3 regions of the Priestia sp. SRI_019 genome follow, and region 3 is predicted to be linked to each of the others. Evidence: riboswitches for the same ligand, from Rfam matches in the RefSeq annotation. Region 3 holds a riboswitch; each other region holds the start of a gene.
The links. Region 3 has a riboswitch for cyclic di-AMP ahead of AC2YJL_RS08800 (potassium-transporting ATPase subunit F). Riboswitches for the same ligand answer to the same signal wherever they lie in the genome.

Region 1 (5,640 bases), 620 kb from region 3:
GTTTTCCGAAATATTTAACAGGAAAATGGCCCCAAATACAAACATAATTGAAATCATCGTGATGGCTAGTGCCTTAAACACGTGAAGAGGAAGAAGTCGTCTCTTTAATAGCACAATATCTTCCCGGCTTCGTAAAAATGCCCATACAGAAAAAATAATCACCACAAACGTCGTGAGTTTGATACCGCCTCCTGTTGACGCACTTCCTGCACCAATAAACATTAATAAGACCATTAAAAAGACCGTTGCGTCATGCAGGTGAGCTAAATCGATTGTATTAAATCCAGCGGTTCTTGTCGTTACCGCTTGAAAATAAGAAGCCCATACTTTGTCTCCTAATGATAAACTTCCGAGCGTATGCGAATTGCTGTACTCTAAGAAAAAAATAAAAAGCATGGCAATCACATTAATGGCAAACGTGCTGACAATCATAATTTTTGAATGGAGCGTTAGTTTTTTATACGATTTTTTCACCCACATATCAGCAAGAACGGTAAACCCTAACCCGCCAATGATGAACAAAAAAGAAATCGTTATGTTAATAATAGGATCTCCAACATACTGCACTAAGTTATCCGACAGTAGTCCAAACCCTGCGTTATTAAAAGCTGAAATTGAATGAAACAAGCTAAAGAACAGCCCCTTAGACCATCCGAATTCCGGAACCCAGCGTATTGCTAAAAAGATAAGTGCAACAAATTCAATTAAAAATGAAAAGATAAACAGCCTTTTAACTAGCAGGACAACTCCGCCGACGCTCGTTTGATTTAATGCCTGCTGAACGAGCACGCGCTCTTTAAAGCCAATTTTTTTACCTAGCATTATAAAAATCAACACGGCAAATGACATAATGCCAAGACCGCCTATTTGAATTAGCAGCATAATAATCGTTTGACCGATGACGGTAAAACGCGTACCTGTATCTACGACGGCTAAGCCGGTCACTGTCATAGCGGAAGTAGATGTAAAAAGGGCGTCTACCCATCGGATTGGCTCGGTAGTAGAAAAAGGCATCATCAATAGAAGAGCACCAATAATAATTCCTCCGCCAAAAATGGAGACAAGCAGCTGCGGAGGAGTGAGTTTAATGATTTGTTTTTTCATGAGTTAAACTCCTTCTTCTTCAAAACGGTTCAAATCGCGGTTATGTCCGATAACAATCAGCATATCTCCTTGTTCAATTATTTCATGCGCGGTAGGCGAAATCACCATTTCCCCGTCTTTTCGCTGAAAGCCGATAATATTGCAGCCGTACTTGGCACGAATGTTTAAATCAAACAGCGTTTTATTATGAAGTTTCTTAGAAGCGACAATTTCGACAATACTATAATCCTTTGACAGTTCAATGTAATCAATGATTTTTTCTGACACCACGTGATGAGCAATACGCTTAGCAATATCGCGCTCAGGATGAATGACTTTGTCCGCTCCTATTTTCTCCAGTACCTTTTGATGATACATATTCACCGCTTTTACCCATACTTGCTTAACGCCCATATCTTTTAAAAGCATCGTTGCGAGCACGCTTGCTTCGATATCATCCCCAAACGAAATAAGCGCATGATCAACATTGCGGATACCTAGCCCCTTTAAGCTAGCTTCATCAATCGCGTTTGCTTGCACAACATATGTAGCTGAGTTGCTAAATTTATTTACTACCTCCTGATTGCGGTCAATAGCGAGCACATCCACATCCAGATTTGCAAACTCTTCAACCAAACTGCCTCCAAAACGACCTAATCCCAATACAGCAAACTGTTTTTTCATAATGTATTTATTCCTTTCTTCAACTGCTGTGTGTTCTCTTAGCTTATACTTTTTCTAAAAAATTACATCTTTTTCTTAAAAAAAGCGCAAAAAAACACAGGAAGGCTCCTGTGTTTTTTCACACTCTTCCCCCTCAAAACGCTTGCGAAGTTAGCTGTCGGGTTCGGGTTTTAAGAGTAACCCTACCTTTTTAAGGATTCACCCCGGAGCACAATATGTGCGTAAATAATGGGTCCTCCGCTCCGTAATGGATTAAGCGATTTTTATTCAAATGTCTTTGATCTATTTTTTAGAATAATCGATTCGATTCATGATACGTTTCACTTCACGAAAGCTATCTTACTCCTGTGAATTTTGTCTGTCAAGATATTTTTAGCGAAGGCCTCACTTGCGCTGCAAGCTGCAAAAATCATATAAATCTAAACTGACAATCATTTTGTGAAATTGATCAAATAAATTAATAACAGCCAAAAGCTCTAACAGCTGCGTATCACTGTAAAATTTTTTTAATTGATCCATGTCAGCATCGGTCAACTCCCTTGGACGCACTCGGTACACATCAATAAATCGAAACAGCAGTCGATCTTTTTCTTCCAGCTCTTTTTCTCTTAACACTTTTTGATTAAGCGTCTCATCGCCTACATATGACATGCTCATACACGTCTCACAGCCGTTAACACCTGCTAGATAAAGCCTCATTTTTTCCTTGGTCTCTCTCTCTACTATATCGCTGTTCCAAAGCGTGTCGTAAAGCTCATCATACAATCTTTTTACATGCGGAATTAAATTCAATGCTTTTTCAAAATTTGTTCCCTCTTCGTTTGCTAACAAAACTCTTGCCATTTTTTACTCACTCCTTTTTAATTATTATAGTAAGAAAAATGGGAATTTCAGATTACATATAAAACATCTTATCTATTATTACTAATCAAATGAAACGTTAATAAGAAAGAAGGTTTTCAATTGAAAATTGATGAAATTGATTTATCGATTTTGCAGGCGCTGCAGCAAAACAGCCGCCTTTCTTTACGAGAGCTAGGAAAACAAATTAATTTGTCTCCTCCTTCGGTGGCAGAGCGAGTACGCCAGCTAGAGAGCTTTGGCATTATAAAAGGATATACAATCGATATTGATTATGAAAAGCTACATTTGCCCGTGTCGTGTTTTATTGAAGTAACGATGAAAAACGGCGAGCACGAGCGTTTTAAACGATTTATTTCTCAGTATCCCTACGCTTTATTCTGTGAACGCATCGCCGGGCAAGCCTGCTTTATTACAAAGCTTCAGCTTCCTCACCTGAACGTACTCGAACAATTTATTAACGAAATTACACCTTATGCCAAAACGATTTCACATATCGCTCTTTCTCACGTGGAGATGGCTCCTGCATTATTGAGTCATTTAAAAGATGAAAAGTGATTGAAACGTAACGAAAGCAATCCAATCTAAAAGCGAACAATGGAATCAATAAGCTCGTATGAATCACTTTTGACACTGCTGTTGATTTCCGTTTCAGGCTTCGCTTTCCGCACAGGAGTCTTCGCCTTGCCCTCTAATCAACAGCCAGAAACAAATAAATAGATTAAACCTACGTTTACCCTGTCAATAAGAAAAAACCGAACGCGTTTGATTCTCCATCAAGAATCAAACGCGTTCGAATCTCCCTTTAACGAAACTACTTTTGTCCCAGCCTCTTTTATTCGTCCAACAGCATAAAAAATAACCCTCCAAAGCTGGAGGGTATAAATTTTCCGAATAATGAAAGTTTTACAACTTCATTTTATCAGGTGCCGACATTTCTGTCTACTTAAAAATGTAAAAGAGCTCTCTATTAATAGAAAGCTCTTTTACCTGCTTGTTTTTTGAAAACAATCAATCTATATAAAAGGGAACTACCTAAGGTTGAAAGTCACGTGAAACCTTGGCAGTTCATCCTGGATATACCGGTTGATATGATTCAAAACAAGTTCTTTCATCATTTCTTCTTTGACTTCTGATTCCGTTTTTTTATCTTTTTGTTTTAAAATAAGAATATAATAGACTTTACCCATTTTAATGGGCTCACTACTCTCTCCGATGTGCTGTTTTTTTAAAACATCTATAAAAGAGGAAGATAGACTTGAAAGCTTTAGGTTATCAGCATTCTCTATTTTGCTGATTGTCTGGACATCAGCAAATTTTTTTTGAACACTTTGAAGAGATGTTCCCTTTTGCAGTTCAGCCGCAGCGGCAGAGGCATCATGTAAAGTGGAAAAAGCCAGCTGCGTAAAAGATACGCGCGTTAGATCGTTTTCAATATGTTTATAGTAAGCAGTTAGTTCATCAGACGTAATTTGTTTACGGAAATATTCTTCTAATTTAAACTGATTTGTTAGCTGGTTGGTTACATCACTAGAACGAATATTTAACACTTCATAACCTTGTTTTCTTGTATCCTCGTCATATGAGCGTTTAATTTGCTTCCACATATCCTCGACTTGTTTTTGTACTTTATCGCTTGTCTTCAGATGCGAAATTAAAATTTTTTGCATAACAAGCTGCCGCAATAACTCTTTGCGGTAGCTTGTATCATTTAGCGGAGCATCTGGGTTTAAGAACCCTTCAACGGCTAAAAAACGGTTGAATTCAGCTCCTGTCACCTTGCCTCCCTCATACGCTGCCAGTTCTTTGGTAGAAGATAGCTGACTAATTTCTACAGAAGGAAACATCGTGTTTGAATGCTGCTCTCCGCAGCCGGTTAAAAATACGAACGCTGTTAATACTGCTAGCAGCAGCTTTAACGGTGTTGAACTCATCCATTGTTATCCTGCTGTTCTGAAAGCTTCAGAGAAATGGTTTGTTTTTTTCCATTTCGATACACGTCTAATTTTACCGTGTCTCCTACTTTGCGTTTTGTGTATAGATATTGACGTAAATCACTGGATGTTTTGACTTCGTTTCCATCAATGGCAACAATCACGTCTTTTGATTGTAAACCTGCATCAGAAGCAGAAGAGAATGGTTCAACCGTCGTTACGACAACTCCTTCAGACGTATCGCTTGTTAGGCCTAGCTGGTTTTGTTTTGTTGCAGCTGAAAGCTGACCTACATCTTGAAGACCTACCCCCATATATGGACGCGTTATTTTTCCGTTTTTCATCAGCTGTTCAATCGTCGGCTGCACTTCATCACTTGGAAGAGCAAAGCCGATGCCTTCTACATTGTCTTCTGAAATTTTCATACTGTTGATGCCCACTACTTCACCGGAAGAATTGATCAAGGCACCGCCGCTGTTTCCTGGATTAATCGCCGCATCCGTTTGAATTGCATCTACGTTCCAATTTTCTGAAATAGGGACAGAGCGTTTTGCTGCGCTCACGATACCTTGTGTGACCGTACGAGAAAATTGTTCACCAAGAGGATTTCCGATTGCAAGCACCGTTTCACCCGCTACTAAATCCGATGATTTCCCGAACTTCGCGACTTGCTCTACATTTTTGTCAGACATTTCAAGCACGGCTAAATCCGTTAGCGCGTCAGCTCCGACAATTTTAGCTTTTTCTTTTTGTCCGTTTGAAAGTGACACTTCTACTTCGCTTGCGCCGTCAATAACGTGGTTATTGGTCACAACGTATGCTTTTCCATTTTCTTTTTTGAAAATAACACCGGAACCCGTTCCTGCTTCTTGCGTTTGGGTATCTCCAGAAAATGGATTTGTTTGCTGTTGAATATTGTTCACGCCTACAACAGCAGCTGATACTTTATTTACAACTGAAACAAGATCTGACTGATTGACGGTTGTGCTTACTGTTCGAGGCGTTGTGCTCGTTGTTGTTGCCGTTTGAGTCTGCGTTGTTTGATTCGCTGTTTGCGTATCAGCTGAATCCATTAACC
Region 2 (5,640 bases), 750 kb from region 3:
TACTTAAAAGAAAAAATTGATATGCAGTATAAAACGGAAGTAGCCGATTTAATAACAGAAAAAGAAGATGGTCAGCATATCGTGCGCGGTATTGAATTGAAAAATGGTGAAAGAATTACGGCTGATAAAGTGGTGGTTTCACCAGGTCGAGACGGCTCGAAGTGGATGAGCGACTTACTAAAAAAACGTCGTTTGAAAATGATTAACAATCAAGTGGACATCGGCGTTCGAGTAGAAACATCCAACGTTGTTATGGAAGAAATCAACAAGCACTTGTACGAAGGGAAATTCATTTACAATACGTCCGTAGGTACAAGAGTCAGAACGTTTTGCAGCAATCCTTCAGGACATGTGGTAGTAGAGAATCATTCAGGTATTATGTTAGCAAATGGACACGCATACAAAGATCCGAAGCTTGGAAGTCAAAATACGAACTTTGCGCTGCTTGTTTCTCATAAATTTTCGGATCCATTTGATCAGCCGAACGAATATGCGCACGAAGTATCAAGATTAGCTAATATGCTGTCAAACGGGGGCTTAGTTGTTCAAAAGTATGGAGATATTTTAAAGGGCCGTCGTTCAACAGCGACTCGAATTAAAGAGGGCTTTTTAGAACCAACGTTAAAAGAAGCTGTACCGGGTGACTTAGGCTTAGTGCTTCCTTACAATACGATGAAAAGCTTAATTGAAATGACAGAAGCACTGGATCATGTAACGCCTGGGTTAGCATCTGAACATACGCTGTTTTACGGTGTGGAAGCGAAATTTTACTCAGCCCGCCCGAAGTTAAATGATAAGTTTGAAACTGAAATTTCCGGTTTATACGTGGGAGGAGACGGAGCTGGTATTACGCGAGGACTCGCGCAGGCAAGTGCGTGCGGTGTGTGGGTAGCGCGTGACATTGTTGAAAAATTAAAGAATCGCAAAGCAAGTTCTGAACCTGTTACTGTATAAGAAAAAGAGGCCGTCACGCCCTCTTTTTTTATATGTGTTAAATAACGAGAGGGAATAAGTAAAAAGTAAAGAACTTGTACCGCTCCAAATCCGATAGTTTTATATGATAATTACCCGCTCCTTTTTTAAAAGGTATTACGGGATCCATATTTCTATCGTGAGCAGAATTAAATAGAATAAGGCGAATTGACAATGTCCATTTATTTCTATCAACAAATTCAGTGAAATTTTAGAGAATTTATATCAAGCAATACAAGGATAAAATCAACAGTTGGAAAGAGTTATTTTTTGATGAGTAAAATATTTATGAAAGCAGTAAAGTACGTGGATGTTAGAATAATTATGCGAGTTTATGAATATAATTTAATGAGAAGAAAGTTCACTTTACAAACTATTTTTTGAATTAATTTTTTATCCATTAGATTTTAAGTCTTGTTAAATAACTATTTGTGGTTTATTGAAATATGATGTAAATATTTTAAAATATAACAATTCTCAACTTTTTATGATAAAATCATGCATTATTTTTGAATAAAAACTTGACAGAAACATATAAAATGAATTTTAATTAAAGTAAGAATTATTATCATGCAAAAATATTAAAGAAAATTATTTGCTTAATCTCTTTTGTTTTATAAGAGAACGGGGGACCCATATTTGTGCGTAGTGTACTTGGGGTGAATCTTGAATGAATCAAGTAGGGTAACTCACGTACCCGAATCCGACAGCTAACTCCGTCAGCATTCAGTGAGGGAATAACAGGTCTATGAAACCATGATATTCTCATGGTTTTTTGTATAGATAAAAATATTCCTAAACTATTAATCTGAAAATTTATAATATATTGTATATTTTGAGTGTTATCGTTCTCAATGCATGGTAAAATAAGTATGGTAGTTAGAATCATTCTAATATAATTTATTTACGGGAGGTAAATCTATGAAGCTATCGACAAAGATTATTATCGCGCTAATTGCTGGTGCTGTTGTAGGAGTGTTGATCAATGCTTTTGCTCCAAGTGCTTTTGCTCCGCTGGACAAGTACTTGTTTACACCGCTTGGCCAAATTTTCTTAAGCTTAATTAAAATGCTTGTTGTACCAATTGTGTTTTTCTCTATCACGTTAGGTGTAGCAGGTTTAGGAGATCCTAAAAAACTAGGAAGAATCGGGGCTAAAACAGTTTCCTACTTCCTAGTTACAACAACCGTTGCTATTATTATTGGTTTAATTTTAGCGTATGCAATTAAACCGGGTACGTTTGGATCTTTTGATACAAAAAACGCTTCTTTTGAAGCCGAAAAAGCACCGCCGGTTGGAGAGACATTCTTAAATATGATTCCAGTCAACCCAATTCAAGCGATGGCTGAAGGGAATATGCTTCAACTTATCGTTTTCTCTATCTTTATCGGTTTTGGTATTACAATGCTTGGAAGTAAAACAAAAGGGCTTTACAATTTACTCGAGCAAGGCAATGAATTGATGATGTATCTTGTAAATCTAGTGATGAAGTTTGCTCCTTACGGAACGTTTGGGCTTCTTGCAACCGCGGTTGGAAGTCAAGGCTGGGAGGCAATTAAAGCGATGGGGCTGTACATGATTGTAGTCGTGCTCGCACTGTTTATCCATTCGATCGTAACATATGGGGGATCAGTCGCTCTTATGGCCAGACGTAACCCTATTGAATTTTTTAAAGGTTTTGCTCCTGCGATGACAGTTGGATTCAGTACATCAAGCAGTAATGCAACGCTTCCGATTTCAATGAATGTGGCTCAAAAAAACCTTCGTGTCCCAGAGTCCATCAGCAGTTTTGTTCAGCCGTTAGGTGCTACCATTAACATGGATGGGACGGCAATTATGCAAGGTGTAGCGACTATTTTTATTGCACAAGTATACGGCGTTGACCTGTCGCTGGGCGCTCTTGTGACGGTTGTATTGACAGCGGTGCTTGCTAGTATTGGTACAGCAGGTGTGCCGGGAGTTGGTCTCATTATGCTAGCAATGGTATTGAGTTCGGTTGGCTTGCCTGTAGCAGGTATCGGATTGATTATTGGAATTGATCGCTTGCTTGACATGCTTCGTACATCTGTAAATATTACGGGAGACGCTGCGTGTGCCGTTATTGTGGCAGAGTCAGAAGCAAAGCGTATCGATAAATCTGTAACGCAATCAGCTTAATAAGCGTAAAAGCTCTAGCTATATGCTAGGGCTTTTTTTATTGGCAAGAAACTCTTCGTTTCAGCATACAGTTTAATAAGAGTGTATGTTTGAAAGGAGAGTGCGGAAATGAATAAAACTCATGTAATAAAGCCGCTGCTCGACGACGACTACCCAGTTATTTCATATGGAAAAGGAATTTATTTGTACGACCAAGATGGAAAAAGGTACATAGATGCTTCGTCGGGGGCAGTTACAGCAAGTATCGGACACGGCGTAAAAGAAATCATTGATGCGATGACCGATCAGGCACAGAAAGTTGCGTTTGTATATCGGTCGCAGTTTACAAGTGATCCAACAGAAGCCTTAGCTAAGAAACTATGTGAATTAAGCAGCAATCATTTCCAGTGGAGCTTTTTTGTTAACAGCGGGACAGAAGCGACTGAAACGGCTATGAAAACGGCAATTCAGCATTTTCAAGAGCAAGGAAAGCCAACCAAAACAAAGGTTTTGTCACGCTGGATGAGCTATCACGGTATTACAATAGGAGCTCTGTCTATGTCAGGGCACGTTGGAAGACGAAAACGCTTCTCGTCGTTGCTTGAAGATTATCCTTCGGTTTCACCTCCTTATTGCTATCGATGTCCGTTTCATCAAACCTATCCATCCTGTAATCTTGCTTGTGCACACGAATTGGAAACAGTTATCAAACGAACCGGCCCTGAACATATTGCTGCTTTTATTACAGAGCCCATTGTAGGAGCAGCCGGAGCAGCGCTTACACCTCCTCCCGGTTATTATGAAGTGATAAGAGAAATTTGCGATAAATATGATGTGTTATGGATTGCGGATGAAGTCATGACGGGAGTTGGGCGTACAGGCGTGATGTTTGCGTATGAGCACTGGGGAGTTAAACCAGACATCATGACGCTTGGAAAAGGAGTGGGAGCAGGATATACACCAATAGCCGTTACGTTGGCTAGCAGCAAAACGATTGAACCTATCATGAACGGATCCAAATTAATTATGAGCGGACATACGCTAAGCGCTAATCCGCTGTCATCCGCTGTAGGAATAGCTGTTTTAACCTATATTGAAAAGCATGATCTTGTTCAAGAAGTAGCGCTGAAAGGAGACTATTTAGTAGGGGAATTGAAGAAGCTTCAACTTCTTTACCCTATCATTGGTGATATACGTGGCAAAGGCTTACTAGTTGGTCTTGAGCTTGTGCAAAATCCAAAGACGAAGGAGCCTTTTTCATCTTCGGAAAATATGACGGCGCGCGTAATAAGTAAAGCCCAAAAAAATGGTCTTCTCCTTTATCCTTCACAAGCAGGAACAGACGGAGTCGAAGGAGACGGTGTTATTATTGCGCCACCATTTACGATTACTCATCGTCAGCTTGATGAAGCGGTCGATCTGCTTTCGAAAACATTGCATGAAGTGCAAAATGAAAAACAGGGAAATGAGGTGGAATGAGTGACAAAGGTCGAAAACTCATTTCAAAAGATGACAACTGTGGAACAAGCGATTGAATACGTGGATCATGCGGCTACGCTGATGATAGGAGGGTTTGGAGGAGTAGGCAGCCCGCCTTCTCTCATTGACGGTCTTATTGAAAGCGGAAAATCAAATTTTACATTGATATGTAATGATTCAGGCTTTCCTCATATTGGTGCGGGAAAATTGGTAAGCCAAGGAAGAATTCAAAAGCTGATCGCTTCTCATATTGGATCGAACCCAGTGGCTGGAACGCTGATGACGGAAGAAAAGCTAAAAGTTGAGTTTTCTCCTCAAGGAACGCTTGCTGAACGGATTCGAGCGGGAGGAGTTGGAATCGGAGGAGTACTGATTGATGTAGGAATTGAAAATGACATTATTCAATTTGGAAAAGAAAAAGTGGAAGTGGACGGCAAGACATTTTTAGTTGAAAAACCGCTCACAGCCGATGTGGCTTTTGTATATGCAAAAAAAGCAGATCCATTCGGCAACTTGCTTTATGATAAAAGCGCTCGAAACACTAATCCATTAATGGCTATGGCAGGTCGTATCACTATTGCTGAAGTGGATGAAATTGTTCCTCTTGGCGACATTGACCCAGAGAACGTGATGACGTCAGGTGTATTTGTGGATTATATTGTCCCTTCTAAAGGAGTGAATTGGAAATGGGTTTGGGAATAGATATTCGTCATCGTATTGCAAAACGTGCTGCGGCTGAAATCAAAAACGGCATGATTGTTAATTTAGGTATTGGCATTCCTTCTCTTATTCCTAATTATGTACCAAGCGCTGTTCATGTGATGTTTCATGCTGAAAACGGGATTTTAGGGTTAGGATCTTCCCCTCCTTTAGGTGAAGAAGATGAGAATGTTTGCAATGCAGCAGGCTATCCAACAACTACCGTTCAAGGAGCTTCATACTGTGATAGTGCTACAGCCTTCGCGATGATTCGAAAAGGATACGTCGATATGACCATTCTTGGTGCATTAGAAGTGAGTGAAAAAGGGGATTTAGCTAATTGGATTGTGCCAG
Region 3 (5,640 bases):
GTGTTTAGCGACAAGAAAGGAGCAGACCTGTTCGTATTATCAAAAATTAAATGTATCAAAATCAACGCTATCACATCATATTAAAGTACTTCGCGAAGCTGGAATTATCAAACTACGTATAGAAGGTACGCAGCACTATTATTCCTTGCGTTTAGAAGAACTTGAGGAATTGTTCCCAGGTCTGCTTCCTTCCATTATAAATATAGATGAGCAGTTATTTTAAAAGCTGAACTACGTTTTGTTCAGCTTTTTTGTTCAAAATAAATGTGTCCATGCAGGCTGCATCCGGGATTAAAAGAAGAACGACAGTGAGGGCAAGTCGAGTTACAGGTTAAATATTCATGAATTGATAACTCATGTTTACATACTCCGCAAAGAATAGCTTTTTCATTAAACATAGCTTTTGGCCACGTTTTAATATCATGATCAGCATGTCCGTTATGACATTGATAGCATGGATAATATGTATTACAGCAATAAAATTTTATTGCAATAATATCTTTATCCGTACGATAGTGCATGCAGCGCGTTTCGGAATCCACCGTATCACCTTTTACGACAGGTGCAGATTTGTTCATTATCATCACTCCCTATGAAAAGTATAGCATGCTTTTATACGCCTTATCATACATATGTAAAAAGAAAAATGCTATAATAAAACCATCGTTTTACATGTCAGATTGCATGCTAAAAAGATCAGATAAAAATTGATGTTAAAACAGATCAATTAAGTGAAGTAAAGAGAGGAAGAAAAAATGAGTAAGCAAGTTATCGTTTTTACCGGAGGCGGAACAGCTGGACACGTAACACCAAACATTGCCATTATGAAAGAATTAGACAGTGAAAAATGGGATATCCATTATGTCGGTTCTCACAATGGTATCGAGAAAGAATTAATTACAAAATTAAACGTTCCATATCATGCAATTTCAAGCGGTAAGCTACGTCGCTACGTAGATATGGAAAATGTAAAAGATGTATTTCGAGTAGCAAAAGGAGTTGGCGATGCACGTCGCGTGCTGAAAAAGTTAAAGCCTTCTCTTGTGTTTTCAAAAGGCGGTTTTGTCACAGTTCCTGTTGTAATGGCTGCTAAATCGTTAAACATTCCCGTGTTCATTCATGAAAGTGACTTAACACCGGGACTGGCAAATAAAATTGCGCAGAAATTTGCCACTAAAATTTTTACTTCTTTTGATGAAGCGGCAAACTATTTTCCAAAAGAAAAAGTGCAGGTTGTTGGTTCACCTATTCGAAAAGAATTATTTAGCGGAAGCGCAGCGAACGGGGAAAGCTGGCTTCGCTTTTATGATAAGCGCCCAATTTTAACGATTATGGGCGGAAGTTTAGGAGCACGCCGCATCAATGAAGTTGTTCGAGAATCCTTGCCTGAACTGCAAAAGAAATTTCAAATTGTACACCTGTGCGGAAAAGGCAATATTGATACAAGCCTTGAAAAAGAGTCGGGCTACCGTCAGTTAGAATATGTCAATGAACAGCTTCCAGATGTTCTAGCAGCGACTGATTATGTGATTACACGCGGCGGATCCAATGCCATATTTGAGTTTTTAGCCCTTCATAAACCGATGATGATTATTCCTTTATCAAAAGCACAAAGTCGAGGAGATCAAATTTTAAATGCACAGTCCTTTAAGAAAAAAGGCTACTGTATGGTTGTGGAAGAAGAACAGTTAACAAAAGAAGTGTTTTTGCGTGAAGTAAATGAACTTCAGCAGCAGGCAAGTACGATGAAGCGTACAATGCGTGAAGCAACAAAAACGGATGCCATTTCAATTCTTGTAAATGAAATTGAGAAAATGAGCTAAAAAAAGCGTTCTTATCGAGGAGATAAGAACGCTTTTTTTCTTTGAATCTATTATTTTAAAATAATGAATAAACAGCAAAAAATAAAGATTTTAAAATTTCAAAAAATGTTGTTGACAGTAAATTTTAACAGGAGTAAGATTACTCTCATGAAACGTTCCACAGTGAAACGCTGAGTCTTTCCTGAAAGAGAGGGAAAGAGCGGAGGACCCAATTATTAGGGGTGAATCTCTTAACTGAGTAGGGTTACTTTCTTGACCCGAACCCGTCAGCTAACTTCGTAAGCGTTAAGAGAGAGGATGGTGTAATCGTGGTCGTTTTCTATAACAGCGGATAGCGCGTTCCTTTCAAAATATAGGTGAAAGGAGCGTCAAGATGCATCTATCTAAGCAAATGATTCAAATGATTGAATATCGCGCAATATGCGATCAGCAATCTTTTGATCTAGCAAACCGCTATTTGTCTACGTTGGCTAATCAAAGTATTAAACGCAGCAGTAAAAAACATAATTAAGCCTAAAAATTAAATAACAAATATACGCTTAATCAATTATGAGCGGGGGACCCAATATTTTGTACGTATGTACTAGGGGTGAATCTCTTAACTGAGTAGGGTTACTTCCATAACCCGAATCCGACAGCTAACTCCGTAAGCGTTTTGGGAGTAAAAAAATTCGTGTCGATCACGGCTTATTTGTCGTGCATTAAACCGCGGAAGAGGACTCTCTTCTGCGGTTTTTTTAATAAAAAAACAGGAGAGCAGGTTATGTCTGCACCGTAAAGAGGCTATAGTAGGGCTGTTAAAACGTGATTAACAATACGTGAGGAATAAACAATCAAAGATAACCTTTCGCAGCTAGCTCACTTGGGCGTGATGCTTTACGCACAGTAACAGTCACTAAGCTCAGACAATCATTGGTAGTAAGAAACAGTTAGGAGGGAGCAACTTGGATATGATCATGCTTGGAACGCTTGTCATATTAACAGCTGCTATGTACGGAATTATTTGCTGGTCGTCTCATGTAGTAGATGAAAGAGAGGAGAAGTGAACATGTCGTTCATTTTGCTAGGTATTTCAGTTCTCGTTTTAATTTATTTAGTATATGTACTGTTAAATCCAGAACATTTTTTAATAAGCGGAGGAATAAAACGTGGGGATTTTTCTACTATCAGTTGCGCTGCTGCTTGTTTTTGTAGCGCTTATTGCAAAGCCCGTAGGTATTTATATAGCGAATGTGTTTTCAAACGATAAAAACACTAGCTTGGTAGGAAAGATAGAAACGGTGATGTTTAAAGCAGCAGGAATCAAAGGATACAATCAGACGTGGAAGCAATATGCACTTGCTCTCGTTTTGGCGAATACGTTTATGATTTTTGTGGTGTACATTATCTTCCGGTTTCAAGGGGTACTGCCGCTTAACCCAAGCCACATCAAAGGAATGGATCCGGCCCTTGCTTTTAACACGGCCATTAGTTTTATGACAAATACGAACTTGCAGCACTACAGCGGTGAATCAGGTTTGTCCTATTTCTCGCAGATGGCAGCCGTTGTATTTATGATGTTTGCTGCACCAGCAACGGCACTTGCAGCAGCAATCGCTTTTATTCGCGGGTTGGCAGGGAAGGAAATGGGAAACTTTTTTGTTGATTTTGTAAAGTCAATTACGCGTGTTTTACTTCCTATCGCTTTTATAACAGGCATTTTATTTATGTTTTTAGGTGTCCCTCAAACGTTAAGCGGAACGGTGACTGCCCATACATTAGAGGGGGCAACACAGCAAATAGAAAGGGGACCAGTTGCTTCTTTTCTTTCAATTAAAGAGCTAGGCAACAACGGAGGGGGGTTTTTTGGTGTTAATTCAGCCCATCCGTTTGAAAATCCTAACGCGTTAAGCAATGTATTACAAATCGTCCTTATGCTTTTATTGCCAACAGCACTTCCTTTTACGTACGGAAAAATGATCGGACAGCGTAAGCAAGGCCGCATCTTGTTTGTAGCGATGAGTATGCTGTTTATCGTTATTTTAAGCACAGCGTTTGTAACAGAGTGGGGCGGTAATCCAAGACTTGGTGCTTTTCACCTAAATGAAGCGAGCGGTTATATGGAAGGGAAAGAAGTCCGTTTTGGTGTCGGTATGTCAACTCTGTACGCCATCGTGACGACAGCAAGTGAAACAGGTGCAGTCAACACCATGCACGATACTCTTACGCCTCTTACCGGGTTATTGACGCTTGGAAATATGATGTTAAATACCGTATTTGGCGGTGTTGGAGCAGGGTTTATGAATGTGATGATGTACGTCATCATTGCCGTATTTTTATCAGGTTTAATGGTTGGCAGAACACCAGAATACGTAGGTAAAAAAATTGAAGGAAAAGAAATGAAGCTCATCGCCGTGACGCTTATTCTGCAGCCGCTGCTAATTTTAGGAGGAACAGCCGTAGCGCTCACTACTCATTTGGGAATAGAAGGTATATCAAACCCAGGCTTTCACGGCTTAAGTCAGGCACTGTATGAATTTACATCATCAGCAGCAAACAATGGATCTGGTTTTGAAGGACTAGGTGATGCAACGCCGTTTTGGAACATTTCTACGGCAATTGTTATGTATATTGGACGCTACTTCGGACTAATTACGATGCTGGCGGTATCGAGCTCACTAGCATCCAAGCAGCTTATTCCTGAAACACCTGGGACATTTAAAACGGATACGTCTTTATTTAGCGGCATTTTAATTGGAACTACCGTTATTGTAGGAGCACTTACGTTTTTCCCAGTGCTTGTACTTGGGCCGGTTGCTGAGTATTTGACACTGTAATCAAGAAAGCGGAGGATTATAATGAATAAACGGAATTTTACGAATAATCTTGAATTGGATCGTAACAGTCACATTCAAGGTTCTGTAGATAAACAAACTTCATCGATTTTTATTCAATCAGTAAAGCAGGCTTTTATCAAGCTAAGTCCAAGAACGATGATAAAAAATCCTATCATGTTCGTAGTAGAAATCGGGTTTGTTATTACGCTTTTTTTAGCTGTTGTTCCAGACCTTTTCGGAGAAAGTACAGTAAGCGCAGGCTTTAATATTGCCGTATCCCTCGTGTTATTTTTTACAATTGTTTTTGCTAATTTTGCAGAGGCATTGGCAGAAGGTCGGGGAAAAGCACAGGCAAACTCATTAAAACAGTCTAAAGGGGATATTACAGCTAATAAACTTGGAAACGGGCAAATGATACAAGTGTCGGCATCGCAACTAAAAAAAGGAGATATCGTCGTCGTTTCACAAGGCGAAATGATTCCTGGAGATGGAGAAATCATTAAAGGACTGGCATCTGTTGATGAATCGGCCATTACCGGTGAATCGGCACCTGTTATGAAAGAAGCAGGCGGGGATTTTAACTCTGTAACTGGAGGTACAAGAGTTGTCAGCGATGAAATTACAGTTAAAATTACGTGTGAACAAGGTGAATCGTTTTTAGATAAAATGATTTCGCTTGTTGAAGGAGCAGAGCGTCAAAAAACGCCAAATGAAATTGCGCTAAATACGGTTTTAACAAGCCTGACGATTATTTTCTTATTAGTTGTTGTGACGCTTCCTGTCTTTACAAACTACTTACATTTTCAACTCGACACGGCTATTTTAATTTCACTGCTCATCTGCCTCATTCCTACAACAATTGGAGGATTATTGTCAGCCATTGGAATTGCTGGGATGGACCGAGTTACGCAGTTTAACGTGATTGCTATGTCAGGAAAAGCAGTAGAAGCAGCTGGTGACATCAACACAATTATTTTAGATAAAACCGGCACCATTACGTT

Region 1: it holds a riboswitch for cyclic di-AMP, as region 3 does, so the genes downstream of both, AC2YJL_RS05035 (potassium channel family protein) here and AC2YJL_RS08800 (potassium-transporting ATPase subunit F) in region 3, are expected to answer to the same signal.
Region 2: it holds a riboswitch for cyclic di-AMP, as region 3 does, so the genes downstream of both, AC2YJL_RS04340 (dicarboxylate/amino acid:cation symporter) here and AC2YJL_RS08800 (potassium-transporting ATPase subunit F) in region 3, are expected to answer to the same signal.

Annotation. Positions count from the first base shown of each region.
Region 1 covers NZ_JBYCZN010000001.1:983,606-989,245, reverse strand. Annotated here, with positions in the region: gene AC2YJL_RS05040 (TrkH family potassium uptake protein) at 1-1,104, opposite strand, end outside; gene AC2YJL_RS05035 (potassium channel family protein) at 1,108-1,767, opposite strand; cyclic di-AMP (ydaO/yuaA leader) riboswitch at 1,892-2,036, opposite strand; gene AC2YJL_RS05030 (carboxymuconolactone decarboxylase family protein) at 2,152-2,610, opposite strand; gene AC2YJL_RS05025 (Lrp/AsnC family transcriptional regulator) at 2,731-3,186, shown strand; gene AC2YJL_RS05020 (peptidylprolyl isomerase) at 3,660-4,562, opposite strand; gene AC2YJL_RS05015 (S1C family serine protease) at 4,559-5,640, opposite strand, start outside.
Region 2 covers NZ_JBYCZN010000001.1:852,910-858,549, forward strand. Annotated here, with positions in the region: gene AC2YJL_RS04335 (NAD(P)/FAD-dependent oxidoreductase) at 1-954, shown strand, start outside; cyclic di-AMP (ydaO/yuaA leader) riboswitch at 1,559-1,713, shown strand; gene AC2YJL_RS04340 (dicarboxylate/amino acid:cation symporter) at 1,894-3,129, shown strand; gene AC2YJL_RS04345 (aspartate aminotransferase family protein) at 3,238-4,587, shown strand; gene AC2YJL_RS04350 (CoA transferase subunit A) at 4,588-5,289, shown strand; gene AC2YJL_RS04355 (3-oxoacid CoA-transferase subunit B) at 5,274-5,640, shown strand, end outside.
Region 3 covers NZ_JBYCZN010000001.1:1,604,902-1,610,541, forward strand. Annotated here, with positions in the region: gene AC2YJL_RS08780 (ArsR/SmtB family transcription factor) at 1-223, shown strand, start outside; gene AC2YJL_RS08785 (CHY zinc finger protein) at 243-578, opposite strand; gene murG (undecaprenyldiphospho-muramoylpentapeptide beta-N-acetylglucosaminyltransferase) at 756-1,823, shown strand; cyclic di-AMP (ydaO/yuaA leader) riboswitch at 1,982-2,124, shown strand; gene AC2YJL_RS08795 (hypothetical protein) at 2,197-2,334, shown strand; cyclic di-AMP (ydaO/yuaA leader) riboswitch at 2,350-2,490, shown strand; gene AC2YJL_RS08800 (potassium-transporting ATPase subunit F) at 2,872-3,072, shown strand; gene kdpA (potassium-transporting ATPase subunit KdpA) at 2,978-4,639, shown strand; gene kdpB (potassium-transporting ATPase subunit KdpB) at 4,661-5,640, shown strand, end outside.